2 regions of the Paucilactobacillus salsurae genome follow, and region 1 is predicted to be linked to the other one. Evidence: predicted binding sites of a transcription regulator. Region 1 holds the regulator's gene; the other holds the start of a gene.
The links. The regulator Rex, encoded in region 1, represses fermentation and respiration genes when NADH is low (regulators of the CRP and FNR family bind a similar motif). The targets are predictions, from matches to a motif close to TTGTGAANTANTTCACAA.

Region 1 (16,698 bases):
AATTCCGCGACGAATACCAACTGGGTTAGCACCAGCAGTCACGTTCTTCATACCTTCATTGACAATTGCTTGCGTCAATACAGTAGCAGTCGTTGTTCCATCACCGGCAATATCGTTAGTTTTTGAAGCAACTTCTGAAACCAACTTAGCACCCATGTTTTCAAAGTGATCTTCCAAATCAATTGCCTTGGCAATTGTCACACCATCATTTGTAATGGTTGGTGAGCCATACGATTGTTCCAACACAACGTTACGACCCTTTGGTCCAATTGTTGTTTTAACTGTATTTGCTAGTTTGTCGACACCTTTAAGCATTTTTGTGCGGGCGTCTTCAGAAAATTTTAATTCCTTTGCCATAATTTCAATTCACCTCATAAAAAATTGTTTGATTATTTAAAATCGATTATTCCCTAGTCAACGATTGCGACAATATCTTTTTCATGAACAACTAGATATTTTTCGCCTTCATATTCAACTTCGTTACCTGCATATTTATCAAACAATACACGGTCGCCTTCTTTAACTGAAGGAGCAAGCTTATCACCGTTATCAAGTGTCTTTCCGGCACCAACGGCAATGACCTTTCCAGTAGTTGGCTTTTCTTGGGCATTTGATGCCAATACAATGCCACCAACTGTTTTTTCTTCTTCTTGTTCAGCTTGTAGAACAACGCGATCTCCTAATGGTTTTAACACGTTTATCCCTCCATCAATTTAAAAATATTATTTTTAGCACTCGACATACTCAAGTGCTAATCACAAAATCTACTATAACATTTTCTGACTCAATTGCAAGAATTACGAACACATTTTTCAAATCATAAATCATGACAAAATAAAAAAGCCTTACCACCTGGTACGACTCTGTTTAGAAACTATTCTTCTGGTTCATTATTGTTTGTATAATGATCAATAAAATAGATTAATGTTTGTAATTCATTTGTTAGATCAACGTTTTGAACACGCAACGTTTTTGGAACAGACAAACGTAATGGTGTAAAGTTCAAAATACCATGGACACCAATTTGAGCTAATTTATCGGTCACTCCTTGAGCTGTGCTTTCTGGTACAGTTAAAATGACAACATCAATTTGTTGTTCTTGGAGTTGTTCACTCATTTCATCCATCGCATAAACGGGTACACCACTTTGAACAGTATTGATAATATTTTCATTCACATCAAAAGCTGCGCTGATACGTACGTTGCTATTTTGGTGGAAATTAAAGTTTAATAACGCGTGTCCCAAATTACCAACACCAATTAAAGCAACATTAGTCAATTTATCTTGATTCAAAATTTCTTTGAAAAAGTTCAATAAATCTTCAACATCGTACCCATATCCGCGCTTTCCGAGTTCGCCAAAATACGAAAAATCGCGTCTGATTGTGGCAGAGTCAACCTGCACTGCTTCAGAGAGCTCTGTTGAAGAAACACGGCGTTTATTTGCATCCAATAAAATATTTAAATAGCGATAGTAAATTGGAAGTCGCTTGGCTGTTGCCCGAGGAATCTTTCGGTTCACCATGATACTTCCCTCCTTAAATGACTTGATTGTGAAATTCACGTTACTTAATATTCTAGCATAACTTCTCAATTTGTGAAACTTTTTGCAAATAATTTATTTATTTTTTGTGAGTCGAAGCTTGATCAAGACTTATGATACAATCAAGTTATTAAACAAATGAGGTTAAATTAAATGTTACTGTTACAAACAAATAACGTGAAACGGCAATTTGGTGCGGATGTTTTATTTCACAATATCAATCTGCAAGTGCAAACCAGTGACCGTATCGGTCTTGTGGGCCGCAATGGAGCTGGAAAAACCACCTTATTAAAAATAATTGCGCAACTAACGACCCCTGATGATGGCACCGTCAGTCTCAAAAAAGGAGCAACATTAGGTTACCTAGCGCAAGATCAAGGCTTAGATAGCCAAAATAATATTTGGGCTGAAATGGATAATGTGTTTAGTGATCTACATGCACAGGAACAACAAATTCACAAGCTTGAGCAAAAAATTACCACTCTAGATCCTGCAACTCCGGACTATGAAAAAACGTTAACCTTATATGATCAGCTACAACATGACTTCGATATGGCTGGGGGCTTTCAGATTGAAACAAATATTCGGGGTGTCTTACATGGCTTTCATTTTGAAAACGTTGACTACGAAACACCGATTAATTCTTTATCCGGGGGCCAAAAAACACAACTCGCATTGGCAAAACTATTACTTCAACGTCCAGACATTCTAATCTTAGATGAACCTACTAATCACCTTGACATGGCGACTTTGTCTTGGTTAGAAGATTACTTAAAAAGTTACTCAGGTGCGTTATTGCTCGTTTCACATGATCGCTACTTTTTAGATCATGTGATTACACAGGTCTATGATTTAGATCATCATGAACTCACTCACTACACTGGTAATTACTCGGCTTTTGTTGACCAAAAAGCTCATAATTTAATTGTGGCACAGAAACATTACGATCAACAACAGGCAAAAATTAATGAGTTGGAAGACTTTGTTAATAAAAACATTGTGCGGGCTTCGACAACTAAACGAGCTCAAGCGCGACGAAAACAACTCGAAAAGATGGAGCGCTTGGAACGACCTGTCACAGATGATCGCCAATCTATGCATTTTTCATTTCACGCCCAACATTCCAGCGGTGAAATTGTCTTGCAAGTCAACCACGCCGTGATTGGCTATGACCAAGAAAAAATTGCCGGCCCGATTACTTTTGAAGTGCGAAAACCTCGCCGCTATGCCATTATTGGTGCCAATGGTGTCGGTAAATCTACGTTGCTAAAATCAATCTTACATCAAATCGATTTTATTCAAGGTGATATGAAATTAGGCACTAACGTTACAATTGGCTATTACGACCAAGAGCAACAGCTATTACACCCAAATAAAACGGTACTCGACGAAATTTGGGATGATCATCTCACAGTTGACGAAAAAGAAATACGTTCTTTGCTCGGTAGTTTTCTATTTATTGGTGAAGATGTGTTTAAACCTGTCCACGCCCTAAGCGGTGGTGAAAAAGCCCGTTTGTTACTCACCAAGTTAACATTCGAAGAAGCTAATTTTCTTATTTTGGATGAACCAACAAACCACTTAGACATTGATAGTCGAGAAATTTTAGAACAAGCCATCAATGATTTCGAAGGCACTGTTCTGTTTATTTCTCATGATCGTTACTTTATTAATCAAGTGGCCACAGACATTTTAGCGTTAACTAAAACTGAAATGACCCACTATAAGGGCGATTATGACATCTATCTCGAACAACTCGAAAAGCAGGCAACATCGGCAGTAACATCCGTCACTGCTACAACCAAAACCGTCCCCACAAATCAAGATTATCAACAACAAAAAGAAACGCAAAAAAAACAACGTAAGCTCCAACGTCAAGTGGATGAGCTAGAAACGCAACTTGATGATTTAGAAAACCAAAAGGCGCAATTAGAATTAACGATGGCTACGCCAGAAGTTTATTCTGACGCCCAAAAATCAGCTGATGCACAAGCACAAATGACGGCAATCGCGGAAAAAATTGCAATCTGTGAAAGTGATTGGACTCAGCTTGAAGAAGAACTTGAAAATTTCTCATAACAAAAAAGCACTGTTGTCGGAATAATAAATTTCGCAAACAGTGTTTTTTTATGCTAATGATGCAAATGAGAGTCCAGGATCGGCGTTTAACGCCATATCTGCTCTATCGCCTTGTTTAGCAGCCACATAACCAGCTGCGCCAATCATTGCTGCATTGTCACCACATAATTTTAATGGTGCCATAATCAATTCAGTATTAGGATGATGTTTGGCAACCTCTTCAGTAAGTCGGTCTCGCAGACCTTGGTTGGCTGCTACCCCACCAGCCAAAATGAGCTGTTTAACTGGATAATCGTTTAATGCACGCTGAGTTTTATGCGCCAACACATCAACAACACTTTGTTGAAAGCTAGCTGCAAGATCTTTTTTATCTAACGGTGTCTGTCTTTGTTGTGCATTATGAACCGTGTTAATAAAAGCACTTTTCAAGCCACTAAAGCTGAAATCAAAATTGTCTTCTTTATCCATAGCTCGCGGAAAATTAAAGGTATCTCGCCCCTCATGAGCCCATTCATCAATGGTTTTACCGGCTGGATAGTTAACACCTAATACTCGTCCAATTTTATCATAGGCTTCACCGGCTGCATCGTCTCGCGTTTCACCCAAAATCTTAAAATCATATTCAGATTCAATATACACAAGCTCTGTGTGCCCACCGGATACCAATAATGCCATTTGTGGGTACTCAAAATCTGTCACATAGCGTGCTGCATAAATATGCCCAGCCATATGATTGACTGGAATTAATGGTAAATGATGCGCAAATGCAACCGTTTTGGCAGCACTAACCCCAATCAATAACGCACCCACTAATCCGGGGCCATAGGTTACAGCAACCGCGCTCAGATCTTCGTAACTCACATCTGCAATCTCTAACGCTTCATTTAAGCAGTGCGTAATTTGTTCAATGTGGTGACGACTAGCCACTTCTGGCACCACACCACCAAAACGTTGATGACTAGCAATCTGAGTTGCAATGACGTTTGATAATATTTGATGGCCATCTTCAATAACGGCCACACTAGTTTCATCACAACTCGTTTCAAATGCTAAAATTAAATTTCGTTTTGCCAACTTAATCTTGCTCCTTTAAATAGGATAAATCGAGAACCATTTCGAGTGCATCCTCATGATCACCTAAGTAATAACCCTTTTTTATTTTTCGTTTTAAAAAGCCCATTTTGCGGTACAGTCTTTGCGCGTTTTCATTACTGATTCGCACTTCCAAGCTAATTACATGCATATCAACAGCAGCAGAAATCTTCAACAAATACTGCAACAAATAACGACCAATTCCCTTATTTTGATAGGCCGGTGTAATTGCAATATTTGTAATATGCGACTCATTATGGACACGATCAAATGAACAGCCAACAAAGCCAATCAACATATCATTTTTACGGACAACTAAATAAAGTCGGTCTCGCTTGCGACGAATTTCTTGGACAAACGCATTTTCGTTCCATGGCGTAGCGCCATAAATTTGTTGCTCCACTTGTAGAATTTCAGGCACATCAGTTATCTGTGCTCGCGCAATAAAATAATCCACATCGTTAATATCAACGATGGCATTTTTGATTGCTAACGCGTCAGCAATTTCATCTTTGCGACGTCGCTGGCGACCATCTTTTAGCCATTTTTTAAACTTCACGAACATAAGTCTGATTAATTTCTCCTGGATGTGATTTTTGCCATACTGCTTCGGCTTCTGTAACTCTTAAATATCTGGGAATAAAAGCATCGACATCAGTAATTGGTTGGCGACTTATGCCAAGCATTCCTAATATACCTGCTTGCGGCACTGCAGCTGACGGACTGCCAATTTGAATCAACGGCTCACTTGCCGCTAATGTTTTGAACTCATCCGTGATAGTTCCTACTACGACGACCGGCTGTGCGTATTGTTTAATTTGTTCAATTAAATGACTAATACTAATATGTTGATCGGGTAAATAGTTAACCGTGCTACCCTGGTTAATTTGATAACCACCCACAAATGCATTTTGACGACGGGCATCAAAAAAAGCAATCGCATTTTTTTCTGGACTGACCGTCAGAATATTTTGAGCAACTAACTCTAAGCTGGAAATACCCACTAATTCAATGTTCAGTGTGGCTGCTAACGTTTTCGCAGTTGTCACAGCAATCCGAATGCCCGTATATGACCCCGGCCCATCAGCCACAACAATTCTTTGGAGGTCTTCTGGTTGCCAATCAGCAACTGCTAATAAATTTTCCACCACTGGCATCAAATAGCTGCTATGGTTTTTGGCAACTTTCAGGGTGGTTTGTGCCACCAGTTTTGTGTCTTCCAACAAAGCAACACTCAGTGGTTTATTAGATGTATCCAGCGCTAAAATCTTCATTTATTTTCCCTTCGAAACTTCTTACATAATTCCTGCTACAACGAATACTAACCTATTTAGGTTTTTTTGCAAACTAAAAGAGCAAGAATCCCTGCTCTTTTGCATAATTTAATCATTACTTACGATCATCATACCCATTAGGATGAGTTGAATGCCATTTCCAAGCTGTTTCAATAATATCATGAACGTCGTCAAATTGTGGCTGCCATCCCAAAATTGTTCGTGCCTTATCACTCGCAGCAACAAGTGAATCTGGATCACCAGGGCGACGGGGAGCTAATTTAGCTGGAATTGGTTGTTTCGTTACTTCGCGCGCCGCTTCTAACATTTGTTTGTTGGAAAAACCAGTTGATGAGCCCAAATTAAAGGCTTGACTGTCATTGCCGGCATTCAAATATTTAAGTGCCAAAATGTGAGCATCCGCTAAATCCATTACGTGAACATAATCGCGCACATTTGTGCCATCTGGAGTGTTATAGTCATCCCCAAAAATACTCAATTCATCACGTTTACCCTGAGCAACTTGCATAATAATGGGAACTAAATGTGTTTCTGGTCCATGGTCTTCACCAATCGTGCCATCTTCTTTAGCACCGGCCACATTAAAGTATCGTAATGCTACAAACTTAATCCCATAAGCAACGTCTGCCCAATGCATCATTTTTTCCATGGCTAATTTACTTTCACCGTAAGGATTGATGGGGTCTTGAGGATCAGTTTCTTTAATTGGAATTTGTTTTGGAACACCATAAGTAGCCGCAGTGGATGAAAAGACAATCTTTTTAACATCGTGTGCTTGCATTGCCTCTAAAAGGGTAATCATCCCACCCGTATTGTTATCAAAATACTTCAATGGTTTTTCCATTGATTCTGGCACAATTGAGAATGCGGCAAAATGGACGACTGCATCAATTGATTCATTTTCAAAAATTGTGTCTAACACTTTACGATCACGAATATCGCCCTGATAAAATTTTGCTTTTGCGTTAATTGCTTTTTTGTGTCCGGTAGATAGATTATCAACAACAACGGTTTCTTGACCCTGTTCTACTAGTCTTGCCACCATATGTGAGCCAATGTATCCAGCCCCACCTGCTACTAAAATAGCCATGTTGTTCCTCCTTGAATAATTAATGTTTCTAGTTTACCACAATGTCAGTCGAAGTTTCATTGCCACCAGCAATTTGCCTGCGCATGAATGTCACCATCTAATTCAATTTGGTGATTAGTAAATAACTTGTCACCATCAGGTTGTGGTTGACTAACTTGACTATTAATCGTTTGCCCATAGCGAACTTCCCGTTCAAATTTAATCGTCATTTTTGTTAATTGATGGTGCTTCAAGAAATCAGCTGGTAGTGCATCTAGCATCCAGCTAAAATAATGCGCATTATTGACATGTTGGTTTGAATCAATATCAAAGTATCGGACCCGATAATCTTGTTTCGTGTCGATTGCTTCAGTATCTAGCTTTTGTGGTCGATCAATGCGGGGAATCTTTTTAACCTGTTTGGACGAAAATGGTTCAATAATTGCGTTTGGAATGGCGGCCATTTTCCGGGTGGCAAAATCCATAAAGACAAACATGCCATTAATATGAACCAACTCATCACCGGTTTCGTTTTTTAGCCAGAATTCACGAAAAGCAAAATATTTATTGTATGCCGTTGCGCGGGTGCCCAAAATCACATGATCACCCTCGGCAGGTAAATCAGTCAGCTGCAGTTCGTAGTTGGTAATAACCCACCCACCACCAATTTTAGCAACAACTTTTGTATCAACTGCTAAAGATCGTGATTGTTCTTCCGAAACTGACATGATTAAATTAATCAGCATGTCAATCGATAATTTACCGGTTGGATCACACTCGTAATATGTAATTGTATGTGGCATTTCAAATTCGTTTTTTGCAAGCATCTTAAATCAAATCCTCTCCTTTAGGCCAGGTGGTGGTATTGCTTGTACAGTTCTTGACGATTTAAGTCAAACTGTTTGGCAACTTGTTTAATGGCACTATTCGGTGTTTGGCCTGCAGCAATCAATTCATCAACAACAGACAGAGCATCATCTTGTGAGACTGCTACAGTTGTCTCTTCTTGTGGATGACCTTGCACAATCAGGACAAATTCACCGCGGGGTTCATTGTCTTGCAACCAATCATTAATTTCACCCACACGTCCACGCACAAATTCCTCATACTTCTTAGTAATTTCGCGCGCCAATACGATTTGTCGGTCATCCCCTAGCGCAGCAGCTACATTAAGCATTGTTTTTTTTAGTCGATACGGAGATTCATAAAAAATCATCGTTTCTTCTCTTTGTGACAGCACTTGTAATTGTTCAATTTGTTGCGTCTTTTTGCGTGGTAAGAAACCAAAAAAGTAAAATGGTTGTGGTACTAACCCAGAAGCGATTAATCCGGTTAAGCCCGCATTGGCGCCTGGCAATGGCACCACCGTAATATTTTGTGCCACACAACTTGCAACCAATTCTTTTCCCGGATCAGAAATTGACGGCATTCCCGCATCGCTGACTTGTGCAATTGATTGCCCCTCTTTTAGCAATGCAACTAATTTAGGAATCCGTTCTTGCGTATTATGTTCGTGAAAACTAATTTGTTTAGTGTCAATTTCAAAGTGATTTAATAACTTTTGTGTGTTACGGGTGTCTTCTGCGGCGATTAAATCAACCTGCTTTAATGTATCAACCGCACGAAAAGTCATATCACCTAAATTACCAATTGGCGTTGGCACTAAGTAAAGTTTCCCCTGGGATTCAGTTTTAAAACTCTGCTGTTGTTGCATTAGTTTTCTCCAACCTATTGTTTTTGATGGCGGCCAAAAATGGCATCTAAACAAAATGTGCACGATTCGTTCTTATCAAGGCGTTTACCATAATATTCATTACAAACATGGAAGCCCTGTTCATATAATTTTTGCAAATTTTGTCGTGAAGAAGATAAGTCACTCGGATCACTTTGATTTTTATACTGGTCAATAATTTGGTGCAAGTGTTCATTTTCAATCGAAAGTTCTGCATTTTCTTCCAAAACAGATGTGATTTTAACTTGCAACTGTTCCATATTGGTCAATAAATCTTTCGTTTGTTTAGTCACTTGCGCAAATTGATCATAAATTTCACTTTTATCTAAGCTTTCACTCATTGCCTATCTCCTCTCTGCTACTTTAAAATGCGAATTAATAAAATGGTTAGTCGTTCAACAATATTTTGAAAACTAACATTTTGATCCAGTAGTCGTTTGGTCGCCAACGTTTCTTCACAGCAAGCTGTTAATTGTTGATTTGTAAATGTTTGGGCAGCTTGGGCGACCGCACTACTGGCTGCATTAAAATTAATCGTGGCCGTTGAATCATTTTTTAGCATCAACGGATCACGCCAAACCATCATAATCATATCCAATAACACTTGCTGTCTGGCACGATTATCAGCTAGTTTCATTAACTGAGCTTGAATGAGCACAAACGCCCGCATATCTTGTTTAACTACCAGCTGAAACCAATTCTTGATTACTTGCTGAGCATCTACTAACCAGTTGTCCTCCGTAAGATCTTTCACGACATCCAAGGATTTCGTTAAACTACTGGCTAATTCTACCACTTCACTGGCGATTCCATTTGTTTTTAATAATTGTTTAAACTGATCTTTATTTAATGGTGGTAATTCCACAATTTGGGTGCGTGACTGAATGGTTGGTAGAATGGCTGCTTTATTAGTCGTTAACAAAAATGCGGTGAACGTACTACTTGGCTCTTCTAAAAACTTTAGTAGACTGTTTGCTGCACTCACCGTCATTTTATCTGCATCATGCACAATAAACACTTTTTGTGAGCCTTCCACCGCACTTTTGGTGAATTCACTCTTTAATAACCTAATTTGATCAACTTTAATATTTTGACCCTCACTATTAATCTCTAACACATCGGGGTGCAAATGTTGTTGGATCCGCGTGCACTCCTCACAAGTTAGATCGGGTTGCCCATTTTTGACGTGTAAACAAAATAAACGCATTGCTACCCACAAGGCAACCTGCGTTTTACCACTATCTTGACCACCAACTAATAAATAAGCGTGCGATAATTCTTGTTGATTAATCGCCGTTTTAAAACGTGAAATCAGTTGTGGTTGTTGAGTTGTGATGTCAGTTGTTTCTACATTATCCATTAAAAATTCGCTCACTTAAAATTGATGAAATTGTTCGATTGGTAGAACAAACACTGTTGCACCACCAACTTGGACTTCGACTGGGTAAGAAGCTGAAGCGTCCATGGAAACGTCCATGTTAACTTGAGGGGTCATGAATTGACCACGGGCGTGGGACGTCTTTTTAATAATTGCTAAAACATCTTCCACCCGTTCGTCTTCAATACCAACCAAAAAAGTTGTATTACCAGAACGCAAAAAGCCCCCGGTTGTTGATAGTTTTGTCGCGCGAATATCAGCTTCAATAAATGCGTTACTTAATACATTACTGTCCTTATCCTGGACAATGGCGATGACCATTTTCATATCCGTCTCACTCCTTATTTAGTCAATTCTGGGTACTTAGTATAGATCACTTTAATTGTATCATCTATTACCTGCTGAAGCGGCTGACTTGCATCAATTAATTTGATCCGTTCTGGATTTTCTTGATGTAAACGTAAATAAGATTGACGAACACGTCGGTGAAAATCAAGGGCTTCAACATCTAGACGATTAATTTCATTTTGACGAAAGTTCTGAATACGGGCAATTCCTTTTTCAGATTCAATATCTAAATAAATGGTGAGATCAGGTTCTAAACCATCAATGGCAAATTGGTTGATATTCCAAACAGCCTGCTCCCCGATTTCGCGTCCCGCACCTTGATAGGCAATGGAACTATCCACATATCGGTCACTAATTACCATCTGTCCCTTATTTAACGCGGGAATGACGGTTTCAACCAAGTGTTGTCTTCTAGCAGCTGCGTATAACAGGGCCTCTGTTCTGGCATCCATTTCTGTGTTTTGCCGGTCCAAAATAATATTGCGAATGGCTTCTGAAATTTTATTGCCACCAGGTTCTCTTGTTAAAACCAATTGATCGCCTAATGTGGCCGTCAGAATTTTCCCAACAGCAGTTAAAACACTTGTTTTTCCTGCACCATCTGGACCTTCAAATGAAATAAATTTTCCTGTCATGATTACGCTCCTGATCATCAATTCAATTTAATCTACTCTTATCCGCGAGCTTGTCGCCGTTTTGCTTCCTTATATAAATAAATATATTTTTGTTCTTGTAATTTTGTATGTTGGGCCAATTCAGAACTGATATTACTTTCATAAACGGCTTCTTGGGTTTCTTTAGCATGATCCCAGCTGGCCTTTGTTTCATGAATCAGATCAACTAATTGTTCATCGTATTGTTGGTGTAAATTTACACGTTTACGTCCAAACATCTCTTACATCTCCGTTCGGCCCTCAACGGCCTTAAATAATGTCATCTCATCGGCGTAATCAATATCTGCACCGACTGATAAGCCGTGCGCCAATCTGGTTACTTTGATGCCCGCTGGTTTAATGAGGCGTGACAAGTACATCGCGGTTGCTTCACCTTCTGAAGTGGCATTCGTGGCCACAATGACTTCTTTAACTTCTTGATGCTGTTGCAAACGCGTCAATAAAGCGGAAATATTAATATCTTCTGGGCCAGTGCCTTCAATTGGTGACAACACCCCGTGTAAGACATGGTAGAGGCCATGATATTCCTTCATGTTTTCCATTGACATGATGTCTCTAGATTCTTCAACCACCAAAATTTGTGATTGATCCCTAGTTTTATCTGAACAAATTTGGCACGGATCGTCTTCTGTAATGTTGCCACAAATACTACAAAAATGCAGATCGCGTTTGGCTGAAATCAATGAACTAGCAAAATTCGTTACATCATCAGCATCCATACTAATCGTATAAAAAGCTAACCGTGTTGCCGTTTTTCGACCAATTCCAGGGAGTTTCATATAGCTTTCAATCAGTTGTGCAATTGGTTCTGGATATTGCATTGTTTTTCCTTCTTTTACATTCCTGGGATACCTTTAGTGTATTTACCCATTGTTTTTTGTGTTGCTTCATCAACTTTAGTTAAACCATTGTTCACTGCTGCAATGACTAAATCTTGGAGCATATCAACATCATCTGGATCAACAGCGTCTGGATTAATTTGCAGATCTTTTAATTTTTTATCACCCGTAAAAGTAACCTTCACCATTTGGTCAGGTGCTTCACCAGTAAATTCTTGCTGGTTCAACTCTTCTTGTTGGGCCATCATTTGTTTTTGCATTTTTTGTGCTTGTTTCATCATTTGTTGCATATTTCCCATTCCACGCATCATTGTTTAATTTCCACCTTTTTAATCATTTTTAATTTCGACAATGTCTTGACCGAACATATCAGTCGCAGTTGTTACTATTTTATCATCATTCGGTTCTGGTGATTCATTTTCCTGTTCTTCGTCGTCTATATCTGCTTGACCTACTGGTTCTTGTTCATTATTAGTGCCCGTTTCGTGTTGCCGAATGAAATCTTGACGAATTTTTGGCCATTGGTCATTTGGTACATAGACAATCTGTCTGCTTTCGCCAATTAACGAATTAAGGTCTTTTTCCATTTCAGTTTCCAATTCATTATCACTGACAGCTTTTTGGTATAAGAAGCTATATTCAAATGAAACAATGACACCTTCTGGACTCGCTGCCACTGGTTTAGACACATGCAATAGTGAACGTTGTGGTACAGAGAGCATATTCAGCATATCGCCCCACACATCACGTAATTTGATCAAATCCTCTTTAGTTGCTGACTCTAAGATCGGATAGACTTTACTCAAATTCACGCGTACTTGCGCACTACTAGTCGCTTTCTTTGGTGCGTGACTAGTTGGTGTTTCTGGTTTTGCAGATTGAGTGGGTAACTCTTGAACTTGCTGTTGTAGTTGCTTAATTTGTGCTTGTAGTTGACTAATTTCTTCATTAATAACCGGTGTTGCTTGATCATTATGAGTCGACGCTGTCGAACTAGTCTGTTGAACTGGTTCTTGTGGTAACTGACATAATTTAACGGTCAAAACTTCCAGGTAAACATCAGGATGAGTGGTAAACTTCATTTCCTGTTGAATTGCATTTAATTCGTCAATCATGGCATATAGATAGTTCGGCGATAATTGGTCATTTAATTGTTCATAATCTTCTTGCGTCAATCCTGTGGATTGAATATCAAGTGTGGCGGGCGCTTCTTTAAAGAGCAAAATATCACGCGCAAACGAGATTAAATCTTCAATAAAACGTTGACCGTCTTTTCCTTCGCTCAAGATATCTTGTAACGTTTTTAAAGCCTGTGCACTCTCCGACGTACTAATTTGTGCCAAGTAAGTTTGGAGTAACTTTTTAGTAACACTACCTGTCACTAATAGTGCGTTGCCTAATGTAATATCATTATCACTAAACGACAAGGTCTGATCCAAAATACTCAACGCATCTCGCATACCACCTTCAGCTGCTTTAGCTATCACCCACAGCGCATTTTCATCATAAGTAACCTTTTTTTCATCTAAGATATACTTCATTCTGTCAAAACTTTCTTGGGTAGAAATCCGACGAAAATCAAACCGCTGTGTTCGTGAAATAATTGTCAACGGAATTTTATGGGGTTCCGTCGTGGCTAAAATAAAGACAACGTTTGCTGGTGGTTCTTCCAATGTTTTTAGTAAGGCATTGAAAGCGCCAGTTGACAGCATGTGCACTTCATCAATGATATAGACTTTGTAGTCTGCTTGTGTTGGTGCGTATTTGGCTTTATCACGAATATCCCGAATTTCTTCCACACCATTATTTGATGCAGCATCAATTTCGATCACATCATTTAGGCGACCATTCGTAATGTCCTTACATGTATCACATTCATTACATGGTTCGCCGTCTTTTAAATAGTGGCAGTTAATTGCTTTGGCAAAAATTTTAGCAGCCGATGTTTTTCCCGTTCCGCGCGGACCAGCAAATAAATAGGCATGGCTGGTCTGTTTTGTGATTAACGCGTTTTTTAATGTGGTTGTGACCACTTGTTGCCCGACAATTTCATCAAAGCGTTGTGGGCGCCATACTCGATATAATGCTTGATAACTCATTTTTGCTGTTCCTTTCTGCGGTGAATTTATATGTTAATTATACTAACAAAATACGTAATCACAAATTTAAATTTCATGAAAAAAGTCCGGAACTTATAAAGTCCCAGACTTAAATTAATTGTCCAATAACTTAAGGCACAAGACGCATCATGCTTAGTGCTGCTTCCTTCCGGACCTGACACGATTCGTAAGCGCACCCTTGCCCTAAGGCCTTTCGGCAAGAACTATCATACTATACCTATCAAAAAAATGCCAGTTAAGTACCTATTTCCTTTTTTGACGCAATTGTCTGAAAAAATCCTTCAATAATTGAGAACTAGTGTCAGCCATAATGCCCGAATGAACGTCAACCTGGTGATTCAGCCGTGAATCATTTAATAATTGATAAAGGCTTTTCACTGCCCCTGCCTTAGGATCATCGGCACCGTAATAAACTTCACTGATGCGGGCATTTAAAATTGCGCCACTGCACATGATACACGGTTCTAAGGTAACGAACAGTTGGCAATCCTCTAACCGCCAACTATGTAACGCTGCGCAAGCTTCAGTAATCGCCATTACCTCAGCATGATATGTCACGTCTTGAAAATGTTGTCGTAAATTATGGCCACGGCCAATAATTTCACCATGATAAACAACTACGGCTCCAATTGGTACCTCATCAATCATTTTTGCTTGCTGAGCTTCACTAAGTGCCGCTTTCATGTAGGTATTAATTTGTGTTTCAGACAACGCCATTAGTTTTCACCTGTCAAAATACTCTTCAATATATAGTAGCCTTTATTGCGTTTAACAATCTCGCAATTACCAAATGTATCTATCATTAAATTTTTGGCTGACGGTGCACCCTGTTTTTTTTGTAGGACCACCCACAGGGATCCATTTTCTACTAAATGTTGCTTGGCCTGGCTAATAAAATTATCCACAACTTTTTTACCTGCTCGCACAGGTGGATTAGTTAAAATGACTGCGTATTTTGCTTGAATATTTTCATAACCATCGGAAGAAAAAATATTAACATTATCAATTTGATTTTGTTGTGCATTTTCAGTTGCTAACGAAAGGGCTAATTCATTCACGTCGACCATATCAATTTCACGCTCAGAAAATTGTTTAGCCAGTGCCAAACCGATTGGACCATAACCACAGCCTAAATCTAAAAATTTACCTGCTGGTGCATCTGTTAATGTGGCTGCTTCTAATAATGTCCGACTACCATAATCAACGGTTGTTTTCGAAAAAACACCGTTGTCGGTAATAAAATGGAGCTCATGTCCTAATAAATCAAACGCCCACGTTTTACGGTCGTGAACGACGTCCGGATTTTGTGTATAATAGTGATTATTCATTTTAAAATCTCCCAAATATAGTAGCTCCATAATACCAAATTTATTTCTAGAAAAAAATCTATTTCATTTGTTGCTTACAAAATGTAATGGGCATCACGTTTTGACCACAATATGTGGTCTTTTTTAATAAATACACCACAATATGTGGTGTATTTTTGATTGCTTTTTTTGAATTTCGCTGTATACTAATAATCAGTAATTCAGAAAAAAAGGGTAACGAAGGTGATTCACATGGGTAAAATAACAATCTTTTCAAAAAATAATTGTGTACAATGCAAGATGACGAAACGTTTCCTTACGGAACACAATGTTAACTTTGTTGAACACAATATTGATGACCAACCTGAATACATAGACAGCTTAAAGCAAGAAGGCTTTCTTGCAACCCCAGTCGTAAAATTAGGTGACGGTCGTGCATTTTCTGGCTTTCGTCCAGACGTATTGCGCCAAATAGCAATGTAATTCTACGTTGTCAACTAAGTAAGAAGACGGGTCATCTACTTGGCCCGTCTTTTATTTATTTAAAAAAGTATAGCAGAGAAAGTGAGTGGAATAATCGTGTCTCTAAAAAATTTATCAAACGTCACATATTATGATCTCAACAATGAAATTAATATTCCCGTTAACAATCAAATTCCATTAAATAAAGATCAGGAAGCACTACAAGCATTTTTGGATGAAAATGTCATTCCAAACACGAAAAAGTTTTCTTCATTAGAAGAACGTATCAATTATCTTTTAGAAAACAACTATATTGAAGAAGGTTTTATTCAAAAGTATGACTTAGATTTTATCGAGCAACTTTACGATTATCTTCGTTCACAAAATTTCCACTTTAAATCATTTATGGCGGCCTACAAATTTTATGCCCAGTATGCCTTAAAAACGGATGATAATGCTTATTATCTTGAAAACTTTATCGATCGTGCCGCAATGAATGCACTCTACTTTGCTGACGGCAACGAAGAACTTGCCATGAGTTTAGCTGATGAAATTATTCATCAACGTTACCAACCTGCTACCCCATCATTTTTAAATGCTGGTCGTAAGCGTCGTGGTGAACTTGTCAGTTGTTTCTTAATTCAAACGACTGATGACATGAATACAATTGGCCGCACAATCAACTCCGCACTTCAATTATCACGAATTGGTGGCGGTGTTGGTATTAGTTTATCTAACTTGCGTGCAGCTGGCGATCCTA
Region 2 (16,698 bases), on a different contig from region 1:
TCCATAAACAGAAATCAAAATACCAATCGTAACTATTTTACCACCTAGCCCACCAAATAAAACTTTTGATGCGTCAGAAGCAACATTTAAATTACCAATAACGGCGTTGTGTGCACCTGCTAATGGCAAAATCATTAAGAACACAGCGTTAACGATTAAATAAACAACCATGATCAAACCAATACCAAGTGAGATTGCTTTTGGTAAATCTTTACTTGGATTCTTCATTTCACCAGCAATATTACCAACATGAATCCAACCATCATAGGCAAACATTGTTGCAAGTAATCCTTGTCCTAAACCTGTCCATAAACCAATGTGTTGACCTGGTTTAACTGGAAATAGTGAGAAATCAACACCATTTGAGCCACCATGCATTAATCCAACAATCACAATTAAAGCAAGTGGAATCAACTTGATAACCAATGTGATTGATTGCAAATAACCGGCTGCTTTGGCACCCAAGAAGTTGATAAGGGTTACTGTAGTAGCACAAACAATGGCAATTGGAACAACCGTTCCTGTACTTAATCCAAATAAATTGGCTACTTGTGTTCCGAAAATAATTGCTAAAGCGGCTACGTTAGCAGGGAAATAAATAATAGCTTGTGCCCAACCTGCAAGGAATCCCCAGAAGCCACCATAGGTGTGTTGTAAATATTTCGTTAATCCACCTGTTTCTGGAATTGCAGCAGCTAATTCAGCCCCTGTTAATCCAGCACAGATACTAATTAACCCACCAATAAACCAGGCCATCATGGCTAAACTGGTTGATCCTGTCACTTGTGCAACGTTTGAAGCTTTAAAGAAGACACCGGCACCAATAACGGTTCCCATAACTGTCGCCAAGGCAGGGAAAAAGCCGAGGGTCTTTTTTAATTGATTTTCTTGGTCATTCATTGTTTTGCCTCCCTTTTTTTACTTTGAAATAGTAAATTGAAATTAAAGCTAAATACCAAATAACTGCAAGAACTATTGAAGTTAGCATGTTGCTGTCAAACATTAAAACAATGAGTACGAATACGAAAAATATAATCGTTAAAATATCAGTAAATGGATACCCTGGCATCGGAAAAATTAACTTATCCACATTTTTTACGGTTCGGCGATAGAGTATATGACATATAATTAAAACTACCCAAATAAAGATAAAGTTAACAGTCGCCATTCCGGAAATTAACTTAAAAACACCGTTTGGAATAAAATAATTCAGAGCCACAACAATTAACAAAACTAATGATGAGAAATTCAGTGCGACATTTGGTACTAAATTACGTCCAATTTTTTTGAATCCTTTTGGTGCATTGCCACCTTTTGCCATTGCATATAAAGTACGACTGGTACTAAAAATCGCACTATTACATGCTGACATTGCTGCGGTCAACACAACAAAATTAACTATTCCAGCAGCAGCCGGAATTCCAACATCACTAAATACTGTAACAAAAGGGCTTTGAGATGGTGACAGTGAATCCCAAGGATAAATACTCATGATGACAATCATCGATCCAATATAAAACAACCCAATTCGAACTGGTAACGAATGAATGGCTTTTGGAAGATTTTCTTCGGGGTCTTGTGTTTCACCCGCAGTAATTCCAACCATTTCGATTCCGGCAAAAGCAAATAATACCATTTGGAATGACGTCAAAAATCCATTTATTTTTGTCGGGAAAAAGCCACCATGTGATACCAAATTACTTAAGCTAGCTGTGCCAGCGTTACTTTGATATCCTACAAGAATCATGTAGCCACCAATCACAATCAACGCGATAATTGCTACAACCTTAACAAACGCAAACCACGATTCCATTTCACCAAAGAGCCGAACACTTGCCATATTGCTAATCAGTAAGACAACAATGATGATAAGCGGTGTGGCCCATTGTGGGAAATGGGGGAACCAATACTTTACATATATTCCAGAAGCAGTCAAATCAGCCATTGCAATGTTGATCCAGCAAAGCCAATAAGTCCATCCAGTAACAAACTCAAACTCGTCACCTAGATATCTCTTTACAAAATCAATAAACGAATGAAGTTTTGTATCAGAAAGTAACAAATCTCCAATTGCGCGCATCAAAAAGTAACAAAATACTCCAGCAACAGCGTAAGCTAGAATTATTGAAGGACCGGACTCGTGAATTGCAGTACCAGAACCTAGGAACAAACCAGTTCCTATGGCACCACCAATTGCTATCATCTGTATATGTCTACTCTTCAAAGATCTGGAGAGTTCGGGGTCGGGACCATCCTTCATCAGTACATTACCTCAATTCTACTAAATTTTAACAAAAGCCCCATCGCACAAACAATGTCATGTTAGGGGCTAGCAATGATCTTAATTATTCAGATTATTAAATTGTATTTTTTTCAATTAAATCAAAATAATTAGTCTCACCAAATTTTAATAGTTAACATTTTAACATGTTATTTCAATTTAGCCAATACCTTTTTCAGTTCCAACTGGAGCTAAGAAGTGGTCAATGATCTTTGAAACACGTTGTAAGTCAACGTTACCACCTGAAACAAGGGCAACAGTCTTCTTACCTTCGAGCCATTTCTTATCAATTTTTCCTGATTCGATAGCAGCTGTTGGTAATGCACCAGCACCTTCAACACAAATCTTAGTACGTTGCATAAGGTCTTTCATTGCTAATGCGATCTCGTCTTCATTTACCAAGACAATTTCGTCAACCAAGTTTTGAACAATAGGGAATGTCAAATCACCTGGAGTTGAAACATCAGTTCCATCAGCTAATGTAAAGTCATCATGATGGAATGTAATTTTACCTGCTTCAACTGAAGCTTCCATTCCATGAACGTTTTCTGATTGAACACCAATTACGTGAATTGATGGGTTGAATGACTTAACTGCAGTAGCAATACCAGAAATCATTCCACCACCACCAACAGGTACGATAACTGTATCAACATCCCAAAGATCATCTAAAATTTCAAGACCAATGGTACCTTGTCCAGCAATAACATATTTGTCATTAAATGGATCACAAACTGTTAGTCCTTCTTTTTCAGCACGTTCAAACATCCAAGCATGTGCATCATCAAATGTTGCACCGTGAATGTCAACTTCCGCACCATATCCACGCGTTGCATCACGTTTCATTTGAGGTGCTTCATCTGGCATAACAATCGTAGCATTAATTCCTAAAAGTTTTGAAGTTAAGGCGACACCTTGAGCATGGTTACCCGCTGAGGCTGCGATAACACCACGCTTCTTTTCTTCATCACTTAAATGGTTAATTTTGTTGTTGGCACCACGGAATTTGAATGATCCAGTTAATTGCATGTTTTCAAGCTTCAAATAAACATCGCCTTTAGCAACGTTTCTTGAAAGGAACATTGATTGAATCAATGGTGTACGACGTGCATATTTACTAATAATACTTTTTGCTTCTTCAATATCTTTAATATCACAAATATCGGCTGTTTTGGCTACAATACTATTCATTGGCATAATAGTGTTACTCCTTTGTGTATACTTTAATTTGTAAAGTATTTTTGTTCACTAAACCGTGTAATATCTAATCATTCTCATGTATTAGTTTTCACAATACTTTCGAAAATTATAATAGATTTAAATCTTCATCTAAATCTATTACAATCATTTTTCAACAGAGCAAAGTAAATTCTAATTAAAAATTAAATGTTTAATTCTTCATATGGTAAGTCTAATGATTTACCTAAACCTTCATTGGTAATCGTACCTTTATAAAGGTTAACACCTGTTCCTAATGCTGGATCTGCTTTAACTGCGCCTTCAAGGCCTTTGTCAGCAATTTCCAACAAGTACTTCAGGTTTCCAGCTGCAAGTGCCATCGTAGCTGTCCGTGGAACGGCACCTGGTTGGTTAGGAACAGCATAGTGAACAACACCATCTTTGACAAATACTGGATCATCAATGGTTGTTGGGTGATCAATTGTTTCAACCGTTCCACCTTGGTCGATGGCGATATCAACAATTACACTACCTGGCTTCATTGATTTAACCATGTATTCTTTAACAAGCTTTGGTGGTTTGCTCCCAGGAATAAGAATTGTTGAAACAAACAAATCAGCATCTTTGATTTCTTTTGCTAGGTTTTCTTCGTTTGATTTAACAACACGAACTTTTTGACCTGCAAATTCAGATTCAAGTTGCTTGATGCGATCATCGTTTAATTCGATAATTACAACTGAGCATCCTAATCCAAGTGCCATTTCTGCGGCATTGGTAGCTGCATTACCACCACCGAAGATAACAACGTTTCCTGGTGTAATACCTGGAACATCGATTCCTGGAAGTAAGATTCCTTCACCTTGATGTTGAGCTTCCAAGTAGTAAGCACCCATAATCACAGAACGTCGACCTGCGATGGCACTCATTGGAGCTAACAATTCAAGTTTTCCATCATTAACAATTGTTTCACCACCGATAGCGGTAGTTCCAGCCTTCATCATTGCTTCAACAGTTGGTTTTGATGAAGCTAAATGTTGAAAGCCCCAAACAATTTTACCTTCAGAGAAATACTTGTATTCTTCTGCATCTGGTTCCTTAACCTTAATGATTAAGTCAGCTTTCCAGCCTTCTTCATGACTGACAATCTTACCACCGGCATCTTCAAACTCAGCATCTGGGAACCCGGCACCTACACCGGCATTCTTTTCAACTAAGACTTCGTTACCAGCTTCTACCATCTTGCGAACATTTTCTGGAGTAGCCGCTACACGACCTTCTCCTTCTTTTTGTTCTTTGATAACTGCGATCTTCATTCCAACACTCCCTTTAGAATTACTATTTGACGTCGACATAATGATAGCGCTTTCCAAAAAATGTGTCAACGATTTTGTGAAAAAATGCATCAACTTTTTTATGAGATTTTTCTCATTTTTTCATTAATTTTTTTATTACTTATTATTTAAAAGTTTCTTAGAGCCCCAAGGAATAGCAACTTTACCGTTTTTAAGTTCGTGAAATGAGTATTAAACTTATAATTGCAGAAATGCTTAAAAAATCACAAACCGCTAAGGAAAAAAATTGATTTTTACCATTTTATCGGTAAAAATCAATTTTTTTATTTTTTTATTCAGTTATCTCAACTTTGTTCGATTCTTCAACTTTAAACCGATCTTTAAATTGTCTCATTTGTTCAGCTAAGTGAACTTCATCCACAACAAACTCGTGGGTTCTGCAGACATAGTCATGTTCTCGACCAATTTTTGCAATATAACCATTAATGTAGTCAACTTCAGTTGGACGATTCTTTGAGAAATCTTGATACATTGATGGATAGTGGTAAGCATAGGCATGACTAACCGTTTCAACTGAATCAATTTCTTCTTGTCTAGTTTCAACTAACTTAATGCCAGCACGTTCACAGGCGTCGTAGGCTTCATTGAACATTTGGGTGGCCATCTTACGAACACCAGGATATTCAATAAATTGACCCATTTGAATCTCGAACATCGTGCATAATGTGTTAACAACAGCGTTGAAAACAACTTTTGACATCATGGTGCCCATGAAGTTTTGTGTGACTACTGGTCCTAAGCCGGCATTTTTAAAATCTGTTTCAATCGCGTTGGTATAGTTGTTAACTTCTTCATTATAATTGCAAACATGCATGACTTCAGTTCCTGTGGCACCCATGAAATCAACATCACCAGGGCCGTTGAAAACGGTCGCAATCATTGCAGTTCCACCGATAATTTTATCTTCTGGAAAGTATTTTTTAATGACATCAAAGTGGCCCATTCCATTCATAGCTGAAAATGCGATTTGATGATCTTTAAAAATTGGTGCGCAACGTTTCATGACATCTTCTAATTGCATTTGCTTAACAAAAATAATCCAAGCATCTGGATCACCTTTGTAATCTTCTGGGTAATAAACATTGACCGGTACGATATGTTTATTTTCGTGATCACGAGCAACGTAAACGCCACCTTGTTCGTGAATCTTTTCAACATTAGGTTCCCAAGTATCAATAAAATCGACTTCGCAACCTGCATTTTCTTGAATCATAACTCCGAAACGAACACCCATTGCACCTGCACCAATTACACCGTATTTCATTTATATCATCCTTTCAAAAACCAATTATTATTTTTTCTACACTGTCATCTTTAAAAGCTTCGTAAGGACGATAAATGCGGCCAGCTCACGTTCGTAGTTCTAAAATTTTCATATGTCATTTCAATCATCCTTCCTTTTCTATGTAACAAAATTATGTGTTGTGAGTCGTTTAGTTCTATGTTTATTTTAATTTGATGAAAGAAAAAGCGTCCCAATTAGTCTTAATGACCAATTGGGACGCTTTTTGCGTGTTACCACCCTAATTTGTAGCATACTCACATATACTACCTTAGCAAGTACTGCACGGTTGCAATACTTCGATATTGTATGGGGTATCTTCCCCTAGTCTCTCAAATGAGACTAACGCTATGAATCATCTTTGACACTTAGGAAAATACATCTTCTCAACTACGATGCTTTCTGAAAATTTCGCTAAGTGCTACTCCATGGTTCAAGTGACACGTGCTTTCATCAAATTGTTGAGATTAGTATACAAACAATCAGAATAATTTGTCAACAACTTTTTCTCATTTTTTTTTAATTTAATTTAGTTAATCAACTCTGACCTTGCATTATCAAGGCATTTTTTCTAATTTTATTTTAATTAAAAATAAAATACTTGAATTTTTTATTGACAAATCAAATTACTTAACTCTATAATTTAGCATATTAAGACAACGTTAGGAGCAATCAGCAATGGCAACACAACCCTCACAACTGAATAATCGTTGGCAAAGCCGGTAACGGGTTGTAGTCTTTTGACAGATACAACCTGTGTTTCAGATTGTATCTGTGCTGGCTGCTTTTTTAATTAAGTCTGCATGGAGTGATATCATGCAGGCTTTTTCTTTTCCAGAGGCCTTCATGAAGTCCTCTGGTTTTTTGTTTTTGGCAATTATTTATTTCTTGAAAAGGTGGTTATATAGTATGAAACGAATATACACATTCATCGCAATTATTCTAGTATTTCTAGGCGTTGCCTACTTTAAGGAAGGTGGGTTCGCAACTTCGCAAAAAACGCCAACTGTTGGTATTTTAACGTTGATGCATCACCCCGCGTTAGACCAAATTCATAAAGGGGTTGTTGCAGGATTAAAACAAGAAGGCTTTTCTGGTAAGAAGGTTAAAATTGATTACCAAAATGCCCAAGGTGATCAAAGCAATTTGAAAACCATGAGTTCCAAATTGGTTAACGAACACAATGATGTGCTTGTTGGTATTACCACTCCCGCATCACAAGCTTTAGCCAACGCAACCAGCAAAATTCCAATTGTTTTAGGAGCTGTGACTGATCCACAAGATGCTGGTCTAGTGAAAAACAATAAACGTCCAGGTGGCAATATCACTGGTATTTCAGATCAAGCGCCACTACTCGAACAATTGAAATTGATCAAAGAATTTATGCCCCACATGAAAACATTAGGCATTATTTATACGTCCAGTGATAGCTCAGCGGTTGCTGAACATGCCTTATTCGTGAAATTATGTAAAAAAGAACACGTCAACGTTAAATCTTATTCCATTTCAAACAGCAATGATTTGAATCAGGTTTCCCAACAAATGATGACACAAGTTGATGCTGTGTTTGTCCCGACCGATAATACAATTGCCGGTGCCATGCAAACACTTGTTGCAAACGCCAATGCTGCTAAAAAGCCAATTTTTCCAACCGTTGACACAATGGTGAAAGATGGTGGCCTCGCAACCTACAGTATCAATCAGTATAAATTGGGTGTGCGTGGTGGCAAACTAGCCGGGCAAATCTTAAAAGGTGAAAAGAAAACAGCAACGACACCAATTAATTACATTCGCCACGGGGATGCCACAATTAACTTGAAACAAGCTAAAAAATTAGGCATTAAAGTGCCAGCTAAATTCTTACACGAAGCTAAAGAAAATGGGGAGGTGTATCGCTAATGGGTTTAATCGTATCTGCAATTGGACAAGGATTGTTATGGGCGATACTTGGATTAGGATTATTTTTAACATTTAGAATTTTGGACATTGCCGACATGACCGTTGAAGGCACCTTTCCACTGGGAGCTGCTACCGCTGTCACTGCAATTGTGCACGGCGTCTCGCCGCTCAATGCCACCATTCTCGCTTTTCTGGCGGGTATGGTTGCTGGTTTAATTACTGGTCTTCTATATACCAAGGGTAAGATTCCAATCTTACTGGCTGGAATTTTAACGATGACCGCAGCGTACTCAATTAATTTACGAATTATGGGTAAATCAAATACATCCCTACTTGGTCAAAAAACACTTTTAAAATCAAAGATGTTAGTTAACTTACCCACCTATTTTGATAGCGTGACGTTGGGAATGTTTGTGATTGTCATTATCACAGCCATTTTAATTTTCTTTTTACAAACTGATCTCGGTCAATCCTTTATTGCCACAGGTGATAACGAAAAAATGGCCAAATCATTAGGAATTCATACCGATAACATGAAAATCATGGGTTTGATGGTTTCTAATGGAATGGTCGGTGCATGCGGTGCTTTAGTCGCCCAAAGTAATGGCTATGCTGATATTAATATGGGGATTGGTACCATTGTCATTGCCCTCGCCTCCATCATTATTGGTGAAGTGGTCTTTGGCGAATTAACGCTCAACCAACGACTAGTTGCTGTGACTCTTGGTAGTATTATCTATCGTTTAATCTTACTTGCTGTACTCCAAATTGGTTTCTCAGCAAACGATTTGAACTTACTGTCATCAATCGTTCTCGCATTGTGCATGATGTTACCACAAATGCGTTCAGCCTTACATTTGGATCACGTTTTCAAAAAGGGGGTAAAGTCATATGACTAAACCAATCTTAGAGTTAAAAGATATTGTCACAGTCGTGAACGCAGGCACTGTGAATGAAACACAAATTTTAAAACACTTAAATCTGACCATTAATGAAGGTGACTTCATTACGATTGTTGGCTCTAATGGAGCTGGTAAATCGACCTTGTTTAACGTCATTGGTGGCAATTTAGCAGCTGATGAAGGTCAAATTTTATTGCATGGAAACGACATTACTCATTTGAGTGAAGAACAACGAACCACCTTTTTAAGTCGCGTATTCCAAGATCCAAAGCTTGGCACTGCACCACGAATGACAGTCGCTGAAAATCTTTTACTCGCCATGAAACGTGGCCAAAAGCGACGGTTAATTCCACGCCATTTGAATCAACACATGGATGAATTTACTAAATTGGCTGCCACTATGAATAATGGCTTAGAAGAACGAATGAACACAGCAACGGGCGATTTGTCTGGTGGACAACGCCAAGCACTCAGTTTCTTAATGGCGACGCTGAAACGACCAGATATGATTTTATTAGATGAACATACCGCAGCCCTTGATCCACGGACTAGCCAGGAATTGCTGCATGCGACGAATGAGCGTATCACGCAAGACAAACTCACCGCACTTATGATTACCCATCATTTAGAAGATGCGCTCACCTTTGGCAATCGACTCATTGTGTTAAATGATGGTCAAATTGTCGCCGATTATACCGGCGCCGAAAAACAAGCTTTAACCGCTGAAAAACTATACAGTTTTTTTGAACTAGTTGGTTAATATTAACCACACAAAAACAGCTACATCAACGGATGTAGCTGTTTTTTATTTTGACCACCATAATTTAACTAAAGCTTGGGTTCCATCGTCACCAAGATGTTTGTCATCAACCAACTGTTCATATAGTAGTTTAGCCTGTGTTGTAGCTGGCAGATCAAGTTTCATTTTTTCTGCCTCATCAAGGGCAATACGCAAATCCTTGAGAAAATGCTTAGCAAAAAAGCCTGGTGTATAATCATTTTTTAAAATGCGCGGCACATAGTTATCCATGCTCCAATTATCAGCTCCACCACTGCTCAGCGTTTGTAAAACAAGTCTTAAATCTAACTTAGCAGCCTTGGCATAAACTAGCATTTCAGTTAAGCCTGTCATCGTCCCCGCGATCATGATTTGATTGGCCATTTTAGCATGTTGGCCGCTTCCAAATGGACCAAAATAATTCATTTGTTGCCCAATTTGGCTAAAAAGTGGTTTTAATTGCTCATAGGCTTTCTGATGACCACCAACCATGATCGTCAATGTTGCATTTTTGGCCCCCACATCACCGCCGGAAACTGGTGCATCCAAAACTAACACATCTTGCTGTTCACCAGCCTCGCCAATTTGTTTAGCCAAGCTTGGTGTACTAGTGGTCATATCAACTAGGATTTGATGGCTAGTAACCGCAGAAAAAATACCCTGGTCGCCAAAATAAACTTCAGAAACATCCTGCGGATAGCCGACCATCGTCATCACCACTTCGACTTCTTTAGTTACCTGGGCCGGCGTATCAGCCCATTTTGCACCCTGATCAATCACTTTTTGTGCGTGGTCTTTGGTGCGATTATAAACAACAACCTCATTGTCTGCTTTAAGCAAATTGTTAACGATACCTGTGCCCATGACGCCTGTACCAATAAATCCGATTTTCATACGATCACCCCTTCATTTATGTCTTAATCCTATCAGTCCTGCACGAAAAATGCTAAACTAAACTTGAATTTACTTTTAGGAGGTTAAGATCTTGAAAAAAGTTAATCTTGGAAACAGTGGTTTAAATGCATCCCAAGTTGCACTTGGCGTCATGCGAATGGGATCTTTAAGTGTTGACGATGCAACAAAAGTCATTGAAACAACTTACGATAATGGCGTTAATTTTTACGACGCTGCCGATATTTATCAAAACGGAAAATCCGAAGAAACCTTTGGTGCCGCTATTAAACAAGCTTCGTTTAATCGTGATGACATTTACATTCAATCAAAGGGTGGGATCATTTTAGATCCTAAGCGCAGTACTGGTGATTTAGTTTTCGGTGCCCGCTATGATTTTTCCAAAGATCACTTAATTGAAGCCGTTGATGGTATTTTAAAACGCTTAGATATCGATTATCTTGATTCATTTCTACTTCATCGACCAGATCCACTGATGGATCCAGCAGAAATTGCCGACGCTTTTAATACCCTCCAAGCTAGTGGAAAGGTTAGACATTTTGGTGTTTCAAACTTTAATAGTAGTCAAATTAATCTGGTTCAAAATTATCTCAATCAAAAACTGATTGTCGATCAACTTCAATTTGGGGTCATGCATACCGGCATGATTGATAGTGGCATTCACGTCAACATGAGTGATCCAGATAGTATCGATCACGACGGCGGTTTACTTGAATATTTGCGTCTTCACCAAATGAACATTCAAGCATGGTCACCTTACCAATATGGCATGTTTGAAGGCCCATTTATCGATAATCCAAAGTTCCCTGAATTAAACGCTAAATTGCAAGAAATTGCTGATAAATATCACGTAACAAAAAATGCGATTGCGACTGCTTGGATTACACGTTTGCCTCACAACATTCAAGTTGTGTTAGGTTCAATGAATCCAACTCACTTAAAAGAAAGTATTGCTGGTGCTAGCATCACACTAGAAAAGCAAGAATGGTATGATATTTACTTTGCAGCCGGTCATACTTTACCTTAATCAAAAAAGAATCGTGAAAATCACGATTCTTTTTTTGTTTCACTAATTTTTTTCTCAAAATAATGTGCCAGTTTAGCTTTCGGATAAACACCCGTTACTTTTTCAGTGGCCGTTCCGTCTTTAAAAACAACTAAAGATGGAATACTCATCACTTTGTATTTCATGGCCAAATTTTGATCTTCATCAACGTTAAATTTAACAAACTTTATTTCATGGTATTCTTGTTCAAGTTGATCAAGAACTGGTTCAACCATTTTACATGGTGCACACCAAGGTGCCCAAAAGTCAACAATGACTATGGGTGCTGTGGTTAATTCTTGAAAATTTTCACTCGTTGCAACTTGCGCCATTATTTGACCTCCTTTTTGGCAATATTTCTTCTGATAAGATGGACAATCAAAGTGCCGATAAACATAATAATGATAAATAAACCAAACCAGTCCGTTGGAATTTCAATATCAATCATTGGGATGGTTAAAAATAACTTAACAGCAATCACTGCAATCAAAACGTAAGCCATCGGTTCCAATTCCGGAATTTTACGCATTAAATTCATAATGATTTCTGCAATCCCACGCATGCATAAAATACCAATCAGGCCCCCAATTAAAACAATCACTGGATTGGAAGAAATGGCTAATGACGCCAAGACAGAATCAACGGAAAAGACAATATCCATCACTTCAATTTGAATCACAACCGACCAAAATAAAGGTAAAATACGATGTTTGCGTTCCTTTGGTTCTTTACTAGGTTTTTTCCCAAATAACTTGTGATGAAAAAAGCGGTAAACCAAATACATTAAATATAGTGCCCCGATGACCTTGATTTCCCAAATGTGGATCAAATAGACGCCAATACCAATGATTAAAAAGCGAAAGAGGTAGGCACCCCAGAGACCATAAAATAACGATTTTTCTTGTTCTTTTAACGTGGGTAAGACACGGGTTTGTGCCGCTAAAACGATGGCATTATCAACGGACAACAAACATTCGATCATGACTAACGAAAAAATAATTAGCCAATCTTGTCCAGAGGAGATGACACTCGTCCAGTTATGCAGGTCAAAAAATGGACCATATAGTTTTTCTAAAAGTGCCAATCGATAATCTCCTTAATGACTTGATGATGGTGATAGTAGTTGATCCAAAGCTGTTTGAAAATAGTTTGGTACTGGTGCTGTTATTGTTAAGTGACTCATTTCAAATGGCAGTATTAATTTTAAATAACGACCGTGTAGCAACATCGGCGCTGCCCCTGTATCATTTCCATACAATGGATCATTCACAATTGGGCAGTCTAATGATTGTAAGTGCAGTCTAATTTGGTGGGTGCGCCCGGTCCCTAAAGTTAACTGAACTAATGAATAATCATCATTACTCGCTAATACTTCATAGTATGTTAATGCTTTTTGAGCATTTAATCCATTAATTTTTCTTTTGCGTTGATCATCAGGATTCTGGCCGATCGGCAAATCAATTTGACCTTGCTGCTTGGGTAATGCTCCATGCACAATGGCTAAATAAATTCGCTGAATGCTTTTTTGAGCAATCAATCGATCTAAAATAGGAACAACCACCGGATTTTTGGCAATCACAACTGCACCACTAGTTTGCTGATCAATTCGATGAACCATATATGGTTGGGTACCAGATTTTTTTAAATACGTAGCAACAAAATTCATTAACGTGCCTTTTTCAGCCGCCCAATTCGGATGAGATTTGATACCACTGGGTTTGTTAACAACTAGTAAATTGTCATTTTCAAACAAAACTTCCGGCACAACTGACGCATCTGTCACATAATTAGAAACTGCTGTTCTAAAATCACTTGCAACAAAATGTAGTTTAATTTCATCACCCAGATTTACCTCTGTGTTCATCGGTTGATAATGACCATTAACCAACACATCTTGTCTAATTCGTAAATAATGCACAATTCGCCGTGGAATTAACCAGTCAGTTTGCAATAACTGTCGTAAAGTGGTCTGATTTATATTAACATGTTGATTGATTACCCATTCGTTGTGCATCGCATGACTCCAAAATAAAGGACTGTTTTTTTGTTATTACTACTGTTGTTCATCTTTTTAATATTAGCACTAATTAAATCTTGGTTTCTTTGTGCCGGTTGGATTTCCACCATTTTGTGTGGTTATTTAATACTGCAATTAAATGATAAATTAATCCTTGTTTGGTTAATTGCATTAACAATTTGGTTAGTCTACTCACTTTACTATCTAATTTTTAAAGTTTCAAGACTGATCCGCAAACTGTCACTTTTATTAAAATCACTAATTGTTATCTGTGGTATTGCCATCTTAATTGGTATTCCATTAATCGTGGCCAATTTATTCTCAGTAAATGTTCCACTTTGGTTGAATTTGATAAGTATTATTGCCATTTTCTTACTAACTTCACTAACTTCCTATTACTTCAGCTTATTTTGGCACGGCATTTTAACAAAAAAATCCCAGCAATTAAAAACGATTGTCATTTTAGGAGCTGGCTTGACTCATCAGTCGCAAATTAGTCCAGAATTACAGCATCGATTAACGCTGGGATTGAAAATATATCGAATTCAAAAACAGGCCCCTACCATCATTATGTCTGGTGGACAAGGACCTGATGAAACTGTCAGTGAAGCAGCTGCCATGAAAGAATATGCGCTGAAACAAGGAATTGATTCACATTATATTTTTACGGAATCCCAGTCACGTAATACTTGGGAAAATCTCGCAAATGCACAACGCATCATTCGTCAACAACACCTAAAAATGCCCGTCGCCGTCATTTCGAACAATTACCACACGTTACGTATCTTGGCTTATGCGCGCAAACAGCACTTAACAATTACAGCTGTGGGTAGCCAATCAAACTGGCGCTTTTTTCCAACAGCCAGCATTCGCGAATGGATTGGTTTACTATCCTTCTATCGATACACAAATCTACTGATACTAATTGCCATGTTTCTAGGGTTAATCGTAATTAATTTAATTGGTTAACCCTTAACTCGTCTGGTACTTGATAAACTTTTGGTTCAGTCCAGGCTAACATTTCTGGTTTCAATTGCAATTTAGTAATTTCGCCTTGATTATAAGACTGAAAATAATAGCTTCTACTTTCTGCTACAGTGGCCGCACGATACACTGAAAATGTGTGCTGATGTTGAGAATTACGAGGCACACTAACGCTATTTAATAAATGCCAACTTGATACAATTGCGGCATCTTCATTTTGTGGTTGGTCTGCGCGTTCCTTTAAATAAGCTGCACGAATAAAACGTGCGCCAGGCGAATAAGAACCAGGTGGAATTGACTTACCAGATAAGTTCCCAGTTGAAACTTTAGCTGTATTCAATGGCACTTGCCCCTTTTCAAATGCAGGTGTAAATTGCATATACTTTTCTAACCGTCCAATTTGACGTTCAAAATTAGGGCTGTTGGTGACGATTCCTAGTGGGTTTTCAATTACTCTCATTGGTGTTTGAGTAGGTTCAATAACGACGATATCCCCAGTTGTATCAACTAGCGCAAAATGTAGTTCTGGTTCGCCGTATTTTGTCACGCTGTATTTATCAGACATGAGTTGCACTGTATCAATATGCTCACGAATATCAGCAACTGATTTGAAGTTACCTAACACCCAAAAAATAAATTCAAATGGTGCAATCTGAACCTTACTATCATCAATCTCATCATTTAATTGAGCGCCGTTAGCAAATGTTAATTTTTGCGCACAGAGCCCAAACTCGTTGACACCATCTGAAACATCAATTCGTTCACGGCGCAAATTTCCCCCACCAATTAACGCATATTTATTTTCAATTGTTCGATGACTAAATGATGTCTGCCATTGAAAATTTCTGGGCACAAACATTGGCGCGTTTTCAAGTGTTGGCCAGTCCATTGTACGCGATAAAACATGAACGCCATCTTTAGCAATTTGTAAAATACTTGTACACATGATGTTCTCCTATATTTTTAATTAACTTATATTGTACTAATAACCGACGTTAATTAACAAGATAAACACTTCTTTACAATTAAACTAAAGAAGTGTTTACTTAGTGTCAAAGAATACTAAGGAGTAGTCAAATGTTAGCCACAACCCCGTTGAGTCCGTCTTCAAAATGGATTAACGTTGAAAATCCAACCCCTGAAGAACAACGCCAACTCGTAACTGAATATGAAGTCACACAAGAAATGTTGGAATATGCCATTGACCCTGATGAACGAGCGCGAGTCGAAGTTGATCAAGATGCCAACATCATGCTATTGATCTTTGACGTTTTTTGCCCACCAATTAGTGATACGCGCCCGCAAACGGCACCGGTAAGTTTTATGTTTACCACGAATAACCTGATTTCTTTCACCAGTTCGCAGACAGCTTTTGTTGATGACGTGTTACTCAAGCAAATCAAAATATCTGCTAAGACACCAGCTGACACTAATCAACTTGATATTATTCTTCCTGTTTTGTATCACTTATCAACCGCCTACTTTGAGCCCATTCACCACGCAGACAAAAAACGGCAAGAAATTCAAACAGAACTTCAAAAAAAGACCAGTCGCAATGCTATTGATTCATTTGTGACGATTGAAACTGGTTTAGTTTATATTTTAACTTCTCTACGTGGCAATACTTCCTTGTTGTTAGAATTAAAGCGTCGCTCCAACCAGCTTTCAGCACAACAACAAGAAATTTTGGACGATGTCATTGTCGAGGCTCAGCAAGGACTAGAAATGGCCCAAATGACCTCGGATGTGATTGACCGTGTCTCTAATGCCTATTCTAAAGTCTTGGATAATGATTTAAATAATACGATGAAATTTTTGACGGTTTATTCAATTGTGTTAACCATTCCGTCAATTGTCTTTGGCTTCTTTGGTCAAAATGTTGCCATCCCGTTTGAGCATTCACCTATTGGCTGGGAATTAACCCTCATCGTCATGTTGATTTTAGCAGCAATAACCTCTTGGATGTTACTAAATAACCATTTCTGGAAAAAATAATACAAATTAAAAAGCAAAATCGTGATTTAACGATTTTGCTTTTTAATTTACTTACTTTGGAACACGTAATAA

Region 2: tdcB (bifunctional threonine ammonia-lyase/L-serine ammonia-lyase TdcB) is a predicted target of Rex. The motif match lies at 3,558-3,575, and genes of this name have one in related genera.

The regions. Positions count from the first base shown of each region.
Region 1 is NZ_BAAHWX010000006.1:48,969-65,666, forward strand. It holds gene groL (chaperonin GroEL) at 1-357, opposite strand, end outside; gene groES (co-chaperone GroES) at 411-695, opposite strand; gene ACYVQZ_RS06615 (redox-sensing transcriptional repressor Rex) at 875-1,525, opposite strand; gene ACYVQZ_RS06620 (ABC-F family ATP-binding cassette domain-containing protein) at 1,697-3,622, shown strand; gene tsaD (tRNA (adenosine(37)-N6)-threonylcarbamoyltransferase complex transferase subunit TsaD) at 3,671-4,696, opposite strand; gene rimI (ribosomal protein S18-alanine N-acetyltransferase) at 4,698-5,279, opposite strand; gene tsaB (tRNA (adenosine(37)-N6)-threonylcarbamoyltransferase complex dimerization subunit type 1 TsaB) at 5,263-5,988, opposite strand; gene galE (UDP-glucose 4-epimerase GalE) at 6,104-7,099, opposite strand; gene ACYVQZ_RS06645 (acyl-[acyl-carrier-protein] thioesterase) at 7,156-7,905, opposite strand; gene rsmI (16S rRNA (cytidine(1402)-2'-O)-methyltransferase) at 7,926-8,792, opposite strand; gene ACYVQZ_RS06655 (DNA replication initiation control protein YabA) at 8,807-9,151, opposite strand; gene holB (DNA polymerase III subunit delta') at 9,169-10,170, opposite strand; gene ACYVQZ_RS06665 (cyclic-di-AMP receptor) at 10,186-10,515, opposite strand; gene tmk (dTMP kinase) at 10,530-11,171, opposite strand; gene ACYVQZ_RS06675 (YaaL family protein) at 11,210-11,428, opposite strand; gene recR (recombination mediator RecR) at 11,432-12,031, opposite strand; gene ACYVQZ_RS06685 (YbaB/EbfC family nucleoid-associated protein) at 12,046-12,360, opposite strand; gene dnaX (DNA polymerase III subunit gamma/tau) at 12,379-14,148, opposite strand; RNA gene ffs (signal recognition particle sRNA small type) at 14,273-14,359, opposite strand; gene tadA (tRNA adenosine(34) deaminase TadA) at 14,413-14,886, opposite strand; gene ACYVQZ_RS06705 (class I SAM-dependent methyltransferase) at 14,886-15,497, opposite strand; gene nrdH (glutaredoxin-like protein NrdH) at 15,729-15,959, shown strand; gene nrdE (class 1b ribonucleoside-diphosphate reductase subunit alpha) at 16,056-16,698, shown strand, end outside.
Region 2 is NZ_BAAHWX010000002.1:154,917-171,614, reverse strand. It holds gene ACYVQZ_RS02815 (APC family permease) at 1-900, opposite strand, end outside; gene ACYVQZ_RS02810 (amino acid permease) at 893-2,203, opposite strand; gene tdcB (bifunctional threonine ammonia-lyase/L-serine ammonia-lyase TdcB) at 2,441-3,478, opposite strand; gene ald (alanine dehydrogenase) at 3,664-4,773, opposite strand; gene ACYVQZ_RS02795 (ketopantoate reductase family protein) at 5,084-6,076, opposite strand; gene trpX (tryptophan ABC transporter substrate-binding protein) at 7,004-7,993, shown strand; gene ACYVQZ_RS02785 (ABC transporter permease) at 7,993-8,892, shown strand; gene ACYVQZ_RS02780 (ABC transporter ATP-binding protein) at 8,885-9,655, shown strand; gene ACYVQZ_RS02775 (NAD(P)-dependent oxidoreductase) at 9,701-10,567, opposite strand; gene ACYVQZ_RS02770 (aldo/keto reductase) at 10,659-11,612, shown strand; gene trxA (thioredoxin) at 11,633-11,962, opposite strand; gene ACYVQZ_RS02760 (TerC family protein) at 11,962-12,714, opposite strand; gene ACYVQZ_RS02755 (RluA family pseudouridine synthase) at 12,727-13,644, opposite strand; gene ACYVQZ_RS02750 (YdcF family protein) at 13,675-14,616, shown strand; gene ACYVQZ_RS02745 (choloylglycine hydrolase family protein) at 14,600-15,577, opposite strand; gene ACYVQZ_RS02740 (magnesium transporter CorA family protein) at 15,709-16,626, shown strand; gene ACYVQZ_RS02735 (aspartate-semialdehyde dehydrogenase) at 16,678-16,698, opposite strand, start outside.